4 regions of the Priestia sp. TSO9 genome follow, and region 4 is predicted to be linked to each of the others. Evidence: riboswitches for the same ligand, from Rfam matches in the RefSeq annotation. Region 4 holds a riboswitch; each other region holds the start of a gene.
The links. A riboswitch is a leader RNA that binds a small molecule or an ion and turns the genes downstream of it on or off. The one in region 4 is predicted to bind ZMP and ZTP.
Positions count from the first base shown of each region.

Region 1: another riboswitch for ZMP and ZTP. It lies ahead of LJC66_RS14560 (phosphoribosylaminoimidazolecarboxamide formyltransferase); the one in region 4 lies ahead of LJC66_RS12215 (phosphoglycerate dehydrogenase).
Region 2: another riboswitch for ZMP and ZTP. It lies ahead of LJC66_RS07860 (phosphoribosylaminoimidazolecarboxamide formyltransferase); the one in region 4 lies ahead of LJC66_RS12215 (phosphoglycerate dehydrogenase).
Region 3: another riboswitch for ZMP and ZTP. It lies ahead of LJC66_RS03825 (glutamate/serine transporter AimA); the one in region 4 lies ahead of LJC66_RS12215 (phosphoglycerate dehydrogenase).

Region 1 is NZ_JAJEKD010000014.1:47,259-50,449, forward strand. It holds gene LJC66_RS14560 (phosphoribosylaminoimidazolecarboxamide formyltransferase) at 48-1,214, opposite strand; ZMP/ZTP riboswitch at 1,263-1,341, opposite strand; gene LJC66_RS14565 (ketoacyl-ACP synthase III) at 1,619-2,608, shown strand; gene coaD (pantetheine-phosphate adenylyltransferase) at 2,761-3,191, opposite strand, start outside.
Region 2 is NZ_JAJEKD010000010.1:65,284-68,474, forward strand. It holds gene LJC66_RS07850 (MerR family transcriptional regulator) at 1-19, shown strand, start outside; gene LJC66_RS07855 (DMT family transporter) at 9-920, shown strand; ZMP/ZTP riboswitch at 1,083-1,161, shown strand; gene LJC66_RS07860 (phosphoribosylaminoimidazolecarboxamide formyltransferase) at 1,210-2,376, shown strand; gene yeiL (transcriptional regulator YeiL) at 2,532-3,191, opposite strand, start outside.
Region 3 is NZ_JAJEKD010000009.1:194,437-197,627, forward strand. It holds gene LJC66_RS03810 (sodium:solute symporter family protein) at 1-72, opposite strand, end outside; gene LJC66_RS03815 (DUF3311 domain-containing protein) at 72-275, opposite strand; gene LJC66_RS03820 (cupin domain-containing protein) at 653-1,252, opposite strand; ZMP/ZTP riboswitch at 1,638-1,716, shown strand; gene LJC66_RS03825 (glutamate/serine transporter AimA) at 1,772-3,191, shown strand, end outside.
Region 4 is NZ_JAJEKD010000013.1:794,623-797,813, forward strand. It holds gene htpG (molecular chaperone HtpG) at 1-1,341, opposite strand, end outside; ZMP/ZTP riboswitch at 1,552-1,630, shown strand; gene LJC66_RS12215 (phosphoglycerate dehydrogenase) at 1,799-2,998, shown strand; gene LJC66_RS12220 (hypothetical protein) at 3,123-3,191, shown strand, end outside.

The DNA.
Region 1 (3,191 bases), on a different contig from region 4:
TTATGAGATCTTGGCTCTTTTGGTTTGATTATATATTAATTCATAGCTTAATGATGGAATACACGTATACCTGAATGTGCCATGATCATTCCATATTCATTTGCTGCCTCTGTAACTTGTTCATCTCGTAAAGAATTGCCTGTTTGAACCACATATTTAACACCACTCTGAGCCGCACGATCGATATTATCACGAAACGGTAAAAAGGCATCAGATGCATAAGAAACGTCTTTTAATCTTTTTAACCATTCTTGTTTTTCACTTTTACTTAGCCTAGCAGGGATCTCTTTAAAACACTGTTTCCATTGTTCATTTTCTACTTCAGTAATATCATCATTCAACCATCCATCAATTGCATTATTCACTTCTACACGAGAAATGCCTTCTCTGAACTTCATATTAAGTGCTCTTGGATGTTGTCTTAACCACCATTTATCAGCTTTTTCAGCTGCCAACCTCGTACAATGAATACGGGACTGCTGTCCGGCACCAATCCCAATTGTTTGGCCATCTAAGGCGAAACAAATAGAGTTTGATTGTGTATATTTTAATGTAATAAGAGCGACAAGAAGGTCCCTTTTTGCATTATCAGGAATATCAGATTGAGTCGTAACAATATGATTAAAAACTTCCTTTCCAATCTGTATATTATTTCTTTGTTGTTCTAGAGTAATGCCAAATACCGTTCTTTTTTCAATTGGATCAGGCACATAGTTTGGGTCAATCTCTAAAATTAGATATTTTCCTTTCTTTTTCTGTTTCAAAATCTCTAATGCTTCTTGGGTGTAGCTTGGTGCAACAATCATATCAGAAACCTCTGTTTTGAGGAGAGTAGCTACAGTTACATCTACTTCATCACTAAAAGCAGCACAATCTCCAAATGAAGACATCCTATCTGTCCCACGCGCTCTTGCATAAGCAATCGCTAAAGGAGACAGGTCTAGGCCTTCAACAAAATAGGATTCAGTAAGTGTCTCATTTAGTGGAGAGTACACAGCTGCACCTGCTGGACTTACGTGTTTAAAAGATGCAGCTGCAGGTTGATCAGTAGCCTGTCGAAGCTCCCGAACAAGTTGAAAAGCGTTTAATGCATCTAGAAAGTTAATATAACTCGCTTCTCCATTTAAGATTTTAATAGGCGTGTTCTCAGCATTCTGAACGTTAGCTTTACTTTGATTTGGATTCATCCCGTATCGTAAACCAATTTCTTTCACTTGAAAATCTCCTTTCCAAATAAAAAAAGTATTTGAACTCATGTTCAAATACTTTGCCCAGGCGTACGGCCGTTATCTATGTGCTTCCTCATGGTTCTCCATGTTTACGCCAGTAACACATAGTCTGTTTTATAAGAAAATTTTACATAATAAAAGTAATTTTAACAATACCTTTATCCAAATTTTTCTTTTTTAATTATATATCATACACAAATTTAATTTACACAACAGGTATTATAATAAGAAAAAACCCTTTAAAATCAATAGTTTTAAAGGGTTTTTATTTTTATTATTAGGTCTAAATAAACCAAATTTACATTTTTTTCATATAATTTCATTGACTTTATTAGTACCTAATACTAATATCTATTTATATATCTTAGTAATAAAAAAGGGTGAATATAATGAAATCAACTGCACGTATTACAGCAATAGGTACATACGTACCAGAAAAAAGACTTACAAATGACGATTTAGAACGAATTGTAGATACTAACGACGAATGGATCGTGAAACGAACTGGCATGAGGGAAAGAAGAATTGCCGATGAAAATGAATATTCTTCTGACCTAGCTATTAAAGCAATTGAAAACTTAGTGGAGCAGTATCAAAAAGAGTTAAAGGATGTAGGGTGTATCGTTGTCTCCACTACAACACCCGACTATGCATTTCCAAGCGTGGGAGCCCAAATACAAGATTACTTTGATATTCCTACAACTGGGGCGCTAGACTTTAATGCTACCTGTGCGGGCTTTACATATGGATTACACATGGCAAACGCCTTTATTACATCTGGACTTCATCATAAAGTTTTAGTCGTAACTGCAGAAACGTTATCGAAGGTTACAGATTACACGGATCGTACTACGTGTGTTCTATTTGGGGATGGGGCTGCAGCTGTTTTGGTCGAAAGTGATGCAGAGCGCCCAAGTTTTATTGCTACGCATATTGGTACAAATGGAAAGGGAGGTAAACATGTATACCGCACCAATTTATCTACTACCATGCATGGACAACCTTTGAGTTCAAGTGGCAAGATGGTGCAAAACGGAAGGGAAGTATATAAGTGGGCATCTCGGACAATTCCTTTAGGTATGGCTGAATTGCTAGAACAAGCAAATCTACAAAAGAGTGAAGTAAATTGGTTCGTTCCACACAGTGCCAATTTACGAATGGTTGAGTCTATATGTGAAAGATCAGATTTTCCAGTTGAGAAGACATTAACTAGTGTCGAGTACATGGGAAACACTTCTTCCGTTTCCATTCCTCTAGCACTACAAATAGGGATAAACGAAGGGAAATTAAAAGATGGAGACGTTCTCTTACTCTACGGATTCGGAGGAGGACTTACCCACGCAGGTCATATTATTAAATGGGATTTAGGTAAGGATTAAATAATCTAAACAAAGATGATCCGCATGACAACACAAAAAGATCCTACATTATTTTGATGTAGGATCTTTTCATTTACTTCTATAAATAGAGTATGTTCATAAAAGCATAGAAAAGCACCCTTACTCCAAGATAATATGTGCGTGTACATTATTTATCCCTGGTAACATGGAACTTTCAATAAAAGTGCTTTTTCAACGTGCTCTGGAATATAACTGCTTAACCTTCCCCCATTAGAATAGATTTCCTTTACCATACTTGAACTAAGAAAAGAATATTTTTCTTCTGAGTGAATAAAGAATGTTTCAGCTTCTTTATATAGATTTTTATTTGTTAGCGCCATCTGGGCTTCATATCCATAATCAGTCACGGTTCTCAAGCCTTTGATAATCGCTCTATAATTGTGTTCTTTCATATAATCTACAAGTAATCCTTCAAATGTATCAACTTTGACTTTTTTATTATCTTTAAATGATTGTTCAATTAGCTGTCTTCTCTCTTCGGTAGAAAATAAATATTGTTTCTTAGAATTCACCAAACCAGCCACTAAAATTTCATCAAAAAATTCACTAGCTCTATTTATAA
Region 2 (3,191 bases), on a different contig from region 4:
CTTGAAAAATGAAAAGTAGAATATACCTTATGTTGATAGGTTTCGCTATATTTACAGGTGCTACATTCAACCTGGCTAAGTATGCTGTTCAGTATTTCTCCCCTGCAAGTGCTGCGGCATGGCGATTTGGCATTGCTGCACTCGTTATGGTTCTTATATTAGGATTACAGAAACAAATAAAGTCAAAAACTATTAAGGTTCATTGGAAAATGTATATCTTACTTGGCATCATAGGGATTTTTGGGTTCAATGCTTTTTTCTTTTTAGGAATGCAATATACGTCTCCTTTAAACGGGGCTCTCATCATGGGAACTAACCCTTTGGTAACTGCAATTTTTGCTTATTTTATTTTAAAGAATTCTATTACAAAACAACAGATGGTAGGTATCTCTTTTGCTTTAGTAGGTGTTATTCTTGTCCTTACGCAAGGTTCGTTAGAAATTATTCAAACATTATCCATTTCTAAAGGTGATTTACTTATCTTAGCAGGGAATCTATGTTGGGCTTTATATGGTGTATTAGGAAGAAAATATTTGAATGGTAGTTCTTCGATGGAGACCACTACTTATACAATGATTGTTGGTTCTCTTTGTCTTTTAATCTTAGGAGCTTTTTCACCAAGCCCTCAGCCCTTGTCTCACGTTACGTGGTCAGCTTGGGGAGCTATTCTCTTTATGGCTCTATTTACAAGTGTATTAGGCTATTTGTGGTGGAATAAAGGAATGGCTACGATTGGTGCAAGTAATACGTCTTTATTTTTTAATTTAGTTCCAGTCGTCACCATGATGCTTTCTATTTTAACGGGTGCCCTTATTACATTACCTCAAGTGATAGGTACGTGTTTAGTTATTGTAGGTGTTTTAACAGCTTCTGGCTTTTTACGCTTACGAAAAAAACAAAAGATTTCAGCCTCAGTATAAGAATAAATTGGTAAAGTCTATATAGAAAATATATAGACTTTATTACTACCGGTAATACCTGTTGTGTAAATTAGATTTGTATATGATATATAATTAAAAAAGAAAAATTTGGATAAAGGTATTGTTAAAATTATTTTTATTATGTAAAATTTTCTTATAAAACAGACTATGTGTTACTGGCGTAAACATGGAGGACCATGAGGAAGCACATAGATAACGGCCGTACGCCTGGGCAAAGTATTTGAACATGAGTTCAAATACTTTTTTTATTTAGAAAGGAGATTTTTAAGTGAAAGAAATTTGTTTACGATATGGGATGAATCCAAATCAAAGTAAAGCTAACGTTCAGAATGCTGAGAACACGCCTATTAAAATCTTAAATGGAGAGGCGAGTTATATTAACTTCCTAGATGCATTAAATGCTTTTCAACTGGTCCGAGAGCTTCGACAGGCGACTGGTCAACCTGCAGCTGCATCTTTTAAACACGTAAGTCCAGCAGGTGCAGCTGTGTACTCTCCACTAAATGAGACACTTACTGGATCCTATTTTGTTGAAGGCCTAGGCCTGTCTCCTTTAGCGATTGCTTATGCAAGAGCGCGTGGGACAGATAGGATGTCATCGTTTGGAGATTGTGCTGCTTTTAGTGATGAAGTGGATATAACTGTAGCTACTCTCCTCAAAACAGAGGTTTCTGATATGATTGTTGCACCAAGCTACACTCAAGAAGCATTAGAGGCTTTGAAACAGAAAAAGAAAGGAAAATATCTAATTTTAGAGATTGATTCAAACTATGTGCCTGACCCAATTGAAAAAAGAATGGTATTTGGAATTACTCTAGAACAACAAAGAAATGATGTACAGATTGGGAAAGAAGTTTTTAATCGTATTGTTACTACTCAATGTAATATTCCTAAAAATGCAAAGAGAGATCTTCTTGTTGCTCTTATTACATTAAAATATACACAATCAAACTCCATTTGTTTCGCATTAGATGGCCAAACAATTGGAATTGGTGCTGGACAGCAGTCCCGTATTCATTGTACGAGGTTGGCTGCTGAAAAAGCTGATAAATGGTGGCTAAGACAACATCCAAGGGCCCTTAACATGAAGTTCAGAGAAGGCATTTCTCGTGTAGAAGTGAATAATGCAATTGATGGATGGCTTAATGATGATATTACTGAGGTAGAAAATGAGCACTGGAAACAATGTTTTGAGGAGGTCCCTGCTAGGCTAAGTAAGAGTGAAAAACGAGAATGGCTAAAAAGGTTAAAAGGCGTTTCCTATGCATCCGACGCTTTTTTACCTTTCCGTGATAATATCGATCGTGCGGCTCAAAGTGGCGTTAAATATGTGGTTCAAACAGGTAATTCTTTACGAGATGAACAAGTTACACAGGCAGCAAATGAATACGGGATGATCATGGCACATTCAGGTATACGTGTATTCCATCATTGAGCTATGAATTAAATATAATTAGTCCAAAAGAGCCAAGACTTATAAAGGGACTGGCTCTTTTAAACTGTTTTCGATACATATGATTATGGTAACTACCTTTTATATCATATACATATAATTATCTTTCTTATGAAACGAGGTTATTATGAGTGTCTTTAATTTAATTCAGCTAATTTTTTCAAACGTTCTTTGTCTCTAATAATGTAGCCTCGTGACTGCTTTTCAATAGTATTTGATTTACATAGTTGGGCTAGTACATGGAGTAGATGGCGATATGATACACCCAGGTATTCGCATACTTCAGTATGTTTTTCTTTATAAAAGTTATCATCAGCCGACAACATTATAAAAGCAGCAAGACGGTTCTCAAGTGGATAGGCCTGATTTTGTGTATACTTTGCTGAAATTCTAGTTGCTTTCTCGCTTAAAAAACTGCATAAATATCTGAGAAATATAACATCTGTTAAGAGCTTATTTTTACAGGTATCAATAGGAATAGCCAAACAAATGGTTTTTGTGATAGTTTGTATGGCTTTAGCATATCGTTGTGAATTTAATAGTTCCACTTCCCCCATAAATGTTGGAGCTTGTAAAAAATTAATCAAGGACACTTTCCCATTTTCGTGTGTAACATAGAGTTTTGCCTTACCTTCAACAAGATAATAAATATATTGAGGATAGGATCCTTCCTTATAAATAAATTCACCACGTTCAAATTCGCAGACCTGAATAAATGGAGTAATTGGAAAGGAAAAAAGTGATTGAATAGAGTATTTCTCGACATAGTAACTTTGCATAGGGTCGTTTAAAAATTT
Region 3 (3,191 bases), on a different contig from region 4:
TATAAAGCCAATCGCGATAACAACAAGAACAATTGCTGATGTGATTAAAAGTGCCGTTAAATTTCCTTGCATTATTCAATGTCCCCCCAAGATTTTTGTAAACGATAAATAATAAATGTACACACAGGCGTTAAGAAGACCCATAAAAATAACCATAAATGCAAAAGAGGTAATCCAAAAATAATTGGATGAATGTTATTTACAAAAGGTAAAACAGCGAATTGAGCAATAAATGGAATGATGAATAAAATAAAAATTATGAATTTTCTGTTCAATTTTACTCCTCCTATTAAAAATTTATCTAACAATGTTCACTATGATAGCAAGTCTGACATGGTAAAGCAATAAGTTTTTTGAAAATTTCGTTATAATCTATGAAAATTTTTTTAGAAAAACAAAAAAGAGCTTGTGATGAGAGTATATTTGAAATGATTATGAAAGAAAAAAAGGGGAATAATCTAAGCGAAGCTGCTCTTGAAGCAAAAAAAGCACGAAAAAGAAGAAATTTAGTTTTGACCGGGAAGTTTTTGTTATTTCGCTGAGATAAAGTATATTGCTATTGCATCATAAGAAAAGAATTTGTATGTTCAAATAGAGATTCATGGAAAGAATAAAACAGAGCAAATAAAAAAACTAGACAATAAGTGCTTGTCTAGTTCCACCACTCTGTCAATGGTCCTTTGTCGCCATAAACAGGATCTGTTGTAGGAATAGGTACTTGTGCAATTTCATCAAATACGTGAGGGCGATCAGTTTGTTTTCCTGTTCGTAAATTGTAATCCATGCCCTCTGGATAAGCTCCAACCACTTTAAAATCAGCAGTTGACTGCAGACGCATATGCCCTGTTCCTGCAGGAAGTACGAGCACATCGCCAGCGTGCACCACGATATTTTCCCCCATATGTCCACCTAGTTTTAAACGTGCAGATCCGCTAATTACGCCTAGTGCTTCATGGGAATTGCTGTGGTAATGGTGAAAATCATGTATGCCACCTACCCAGCTGTTTTTCCAGTTGTGAGAATTAAAAATGCTCTCCACTTTCTCTTTCTTACTAATAAATACGTGTTCATACAATAAAACTGGAAGACGAGGGTGATTTGGAATGGTTCCGTCGTCATCAAAATAAAGAACTTTTACATTTGCATAATTCATAAGCATCCCTCTAACAATCTTTTTTCGTAATTTTCCCTGTTTTTTGCTTGCGTAAACAGAGAAGTTTGCTCGAAGTACTTCATTTGTTGCGAAGTGCATGATATGTAGGTTTTAACGTTTTCCTAAAAGAAGTCTCCCACTTCAAGCGTAGCTAAGTGGTGGACAGTTCACTTTAGTATCTTTTCTTCATATTGTATATAAGTAAAGGGTCTAGTGCAAGAATTCTATGGATATATAGCTGCTAATTCTTATTATGTAAATGAATACTATATATTAGTATAATCTTTAGAAGGTAATCTACTCGTGGAGTAAAAGAATCAAACAACAAGAAAAGATAGGATTTTAGTTATTTTTGTAATTAAAAAGAGGTTTTTAGAAGTTTTATTCGGAATTTTACGAATAATTTATTATTTTTATAAAAGTAATGTAAACATTTTTGTGTATTGAGTAATAGAAATGAATGTTATATACTGATAAAAAATATATTCCTATATGTGACTGGCGCAACATGGATGACCATGGGGGAGCATATAGCGTATAAGCCGCGCGCCTGGGCAAACACTTGAGAAATTTTCGCAAGTGTTTTTTTATTTTCCTAGGGAAGAGGAGTAGATTTGGATGAGCAATATGCAAAGGAAGATGGGAACATTTGCTTTAACCATGACAGGCATAGGTTCGATTATCGGTTCAGGGTGGCTGTTTGGAGCATGGAAAGCAGCTCAAATTGCGGGACCCGCGGCTATTTTTTCATGGGTTATTGGAATGGTGGTTATTTTGACCATTGCTCTATCATATGCTGAACTGGGCGCGATGTTTCCACAAGCAGGGGGGATGGTTAAATATCCTCAGTATTCACACGGATCATTTATTGGTTTTTTGGCTGCTTGGGCTAACTGGATTTCAATCGCTTCAACGATAACAGTGGAGGCTATTGCATCTGTGCAATATATGAGTACTTGGCCGTGGAAATGGGCTCGCTGGACTCACGAATTAGTAGATAATGGAATTTTGACGTCCAAGGGGTTGGCAGTTGCGTCTTTGTTATTATTCGTTTACTTTTTTATGAACTATTGGACGGTAAATCTCTTTGCTAAAGCAAACTCATTTATTACGATTGTTAAATTAATTATTCCTGGTTTAACGGCAGGGGCTTTATTTTTTGCTGGTTTTCATAGTGGAAACTTTTCAAGTGAGCATGGGGTTGCCCCTTATGGGTGGGCCAGTGTTTTAACGGCAGTGGCAACATCAGGTATTGTGTTTGCATTTAATGGGTTTCAAAGTCCTGTAAATATGGCAGGAGAAGCAAAATCACCTAATAAATCGATTCCGGTAGCTGTAATTGGTTCAATTTTTATTGCAGGAATTGTATACATTATATTGCAAATTGTTTTTATCGGAGCAGTAAGTCCGTCATCAATTGCTGATGGATGGAATCATTTGAATTTTAATTCTCCTTTTGCTGATTTAGCGATTGCGCTTGGAATTAACTGGCTAACAATTGTGTTATACGCAGACGCATTTGTTTCTCCTTCCGGCACAGGTGCTACATATACGGCAACTACTTCTAGAATGTTATACGGGATGCAGCAAAATGGATATTTGCCAAAGATATTTGGTACTCTTCATCCACTTTACAATGTCCCGCGCTCAGCTATGTGGCTAAATTTAGCAGCTTGCTTTTTGTTTCTCTTTTTATTTAGAGGATGGGGTGTCTTAGCAGAAGTGATCTCAGTAGCGACGCTTATCTCTTATATTATGGGTCCTGTAGCGCTTATAACATTAAGAAAAACGGCTTCACACTTTTACCGTCCATTTTATTTAAAAGGGGCATCAGTTATTGCGCCATGCGGCTTCGTTTTTGCTTCCTTGACGCTTTACTGGGCAAGGTGGCCACTTACAGGTGAAGTGATCTTTATTATGGCAATTGGCCTGCCTGTTTATTTTTATTACCAAGCGAAAAATAAATGGGTGGGCTTTAAAAAAGAATTTTTAACCGGGGCTTGGATGCTTATCTATTTAGCGTGCATGATTTTTATTT
Region 4 (3,191 bases):
AAGCTTTTCAATTCGGTCATACGATTCGCCTGATGCATAATAGATATACTTTTGATCCTCAGGCATGCGCGATACATACTCATCTAGTGTTACGAGCTTTTTCTCTGTAGAAGAATAGAATAAAAGCAGGTCTTTTAATACGTCTTTGTTGCTGCCAAAGTCACTGTAAACGCCGTACTTCAACTGGCGGCCAAATGATTCATAAAACTTCTCGTACTTTTCACGTTCGTTTTTAAGCAAACTTTTTAATTCATTTTTGATTTTCTTGCCGATGTTTTTGGCAATCAGCTGAAGCTGGCGATCTTGCTGTAAGATTTCACGCGAAATATTAAGAGATAAATCTTCAGAATCTACCATACCTTTCACGAAGCTAAAGTAGTCTGGAAGAAGATCTGCGCATTTATTCATAATTAATACGCCGTTTGAATACAGTTCAAGTCCTTTTTCAAATTCTTTTGAGTAGTAATCAAACGGACTATTTTCTGGAATAAATAAAATAGCATTGTAGCGAATCGTTCCATCCACATTAATGTGAAGGTGAGTGAGCGGTTTATCAAACCCGTAGCGCTTTTCTGAATAAAACTGCTCATAGTCTTCTGAAGTCAATTCATTTTTGTTTTTCTTCCAGATCGGTACCATACTGTTGATAACTTGCTCTTCTGTATAATCTTCTAGCTCGTTATCAGAACCTTCTTTAGGACGTTTTTCCGTTATGTCCATTTTAATCGGGTAGCGGATAAAGTCTGAATATTTTTTAATGATCTCTTTTAAACGATACTCTTCTAGATACTCATCATATGTTTCATCTTCTGTATTTTCTTTGATTTTTAAAATGATTTGAGTTCCAACCGTTTCTTTTTCGCAAGGTTCGATTGTATAACCATCAGCACCAGTAGATTCCCATTTATAGGCTTCATTGCTGCCTAACGCTTTACTAATCACCGTTACGACATCTGCCACCATAAACGCTGCGTAAAACCCAACGCCGAATTGGCCAATAATCGTGTGTCCGTCCTTTGTTTCATTTTCATTTTTAAACGCAAGGGAACCGCTTCGCGCAATTGTGCCCAAGCTGCTTTCAAGCTCTTCTTGCGTCATGCCAATCCCAGTATCCGTAATGGTTAAGGTACGGTTAGTTTTATGTGGTGTTACTTTTATGTAATAGCTTTCTTTGTTAAAACGCAAGGAGTCGTCTGTTAAGGCTTTGTAATAAATTTTATCGATTGCATCGCTTGAATTTGATAGAAGTTCTCTCAAAAATACTTCTTTTTGAGAATAGATGGAATTAATCATCATCTCTAATAATCGCTTTGATTCGGCTTTGAATTCTTTTTTTGACATAAGAAGTTCTCCTTTCCAAATAGGGCTTATAAAATAATTAGCACTTGAGTGGATAGAGTGCTAATCACTCTTTTTATTTAACATGTATTAGGATATTTGTCAATATATTAGGAGATTCACTAAAGAGATTAAAAATTAGACTGAAAAAAGCAAACTTTTAAAAAAAGGTTGAACGTTCTGAAAGAGTTTGCTAGAATATACTTAATTTCAAAGACTATATGTGACTGGCGAAACGCGGATAACCGTGAGGAAGCATATAGTGACGTAGCCGTTCGCCTGGGCAGAGGTAAGGGATTAATACATATCTCTTACCTCTTTCTGTTTAGGGGGAGAGGATATAGAAGTTATCAGACATGTAGGCTAAAAAACCAGACTTTTAAAAAAATTAAAAATGAAGTTCCTTTATCCAAAGGTAAAAACATGTAAAATTACGATGATAATCAGAGGAGAGTACAAAATGAGCACATTAACATTAGAAAAAGTACAAACAATCAAAACATTAAACAACATTGCACAAAAAGGTCTAAATGTTTTTAATCAAGAAGGTTATCAAATTGACAACGACAGCGAAAATCCAGATGCGATTGTCGTGCGTAGCTTTAACATGCACAGCATGGCATTTGACCAAAATTTAAAAGCCATTGCACGAGCTGGAGCAGGAGTTAATAATATACCGGTGGACGCTTGCACGGAGCAAGGTATCGTTGTATTTAATACGCCAGGAGCTAATGCAAACGCAGTAAAAGAAATGGTTTTAACTACAATTATGGCTTCTTCTCGTAACTTATTTGCTGGAGTTGAATGGACAAAAGGATTAGACGGCCAAGGTGATCAAATTCCTAAGTTAGTTGAAGCAGGTAAAAAACAGTTTGTTGGAAAAGAAATCAAAGGTAAAACATTAGGCGTTATTGGTTTAGGTGCAATTGGTGCTCTTGTAGCAAACGACGCGCTTGATTTAGATATGGACGTAATTGGTTTTGATCCATTCATTTCTGTTAATACAGCTTGGAATTTGTCTCGCAACGTACAGCGTGCAATGTCTCTAGAAGAACTATTTGCAGCATCTGACTATATTACGGTTCACGTTCCATTAACGGACGACACAAAAGGTGTTTTCAATAAAGAAACGTTTAGCATCATGAAACCTGATGTTCATATTTTGAACTTCTCACGCGGTGAGCTTGTAAACGAAGAAGATATGAAAGCTGCTCTTGAAAGTGGAAAAGTTGGACGATACATTACAGATTTCCCAAATCAAAATGTCTTGAACATGAAAAATGTTGTACCAATTCCTCATTTAGGGGCATCAACTCAAGAATCAGAAGAAAACTGTGCGGTAATGGCAGCACGTCAAGTGAAAAATTTCTTAGAAACTGGAAACGTTAAAAACTCAGTGAACTTCCCGAATGCATCTCTTCCTTACACTGGGAAAAAACGCGTAGCTGCTTTCCATCACAACGTTCCGAATATGGTAGGACAACTTACGCAAGTATTCTCAAACTACAATTTAAACATCGCAGATATGGTGAACAGAAGCCGCGGTGAATATGCGTATACAATGATCGATATTGACAATCAAGTAAGTGACGAGATTGTGCCTGAGCTAGAAGAAAAAATTGGTCAAATTGAAGGAATTATTACAAGTCGTATTATCTAATTCGGTTACCCTCATATTTTAGTGTTGCAGCCCTAACTTAGAAAAGTTAGGGCTGTTTTTACATAGTGTTTATCTTCATATCATTTCCTTCATTCCCATAGCATATAGAAATACCTTTAAAGAGGTGAGCGTTTTGTCAGGAGAACTGATAGGAATTTTGATAGGGTCACTCATCGCGCTGGCAGGAACATTC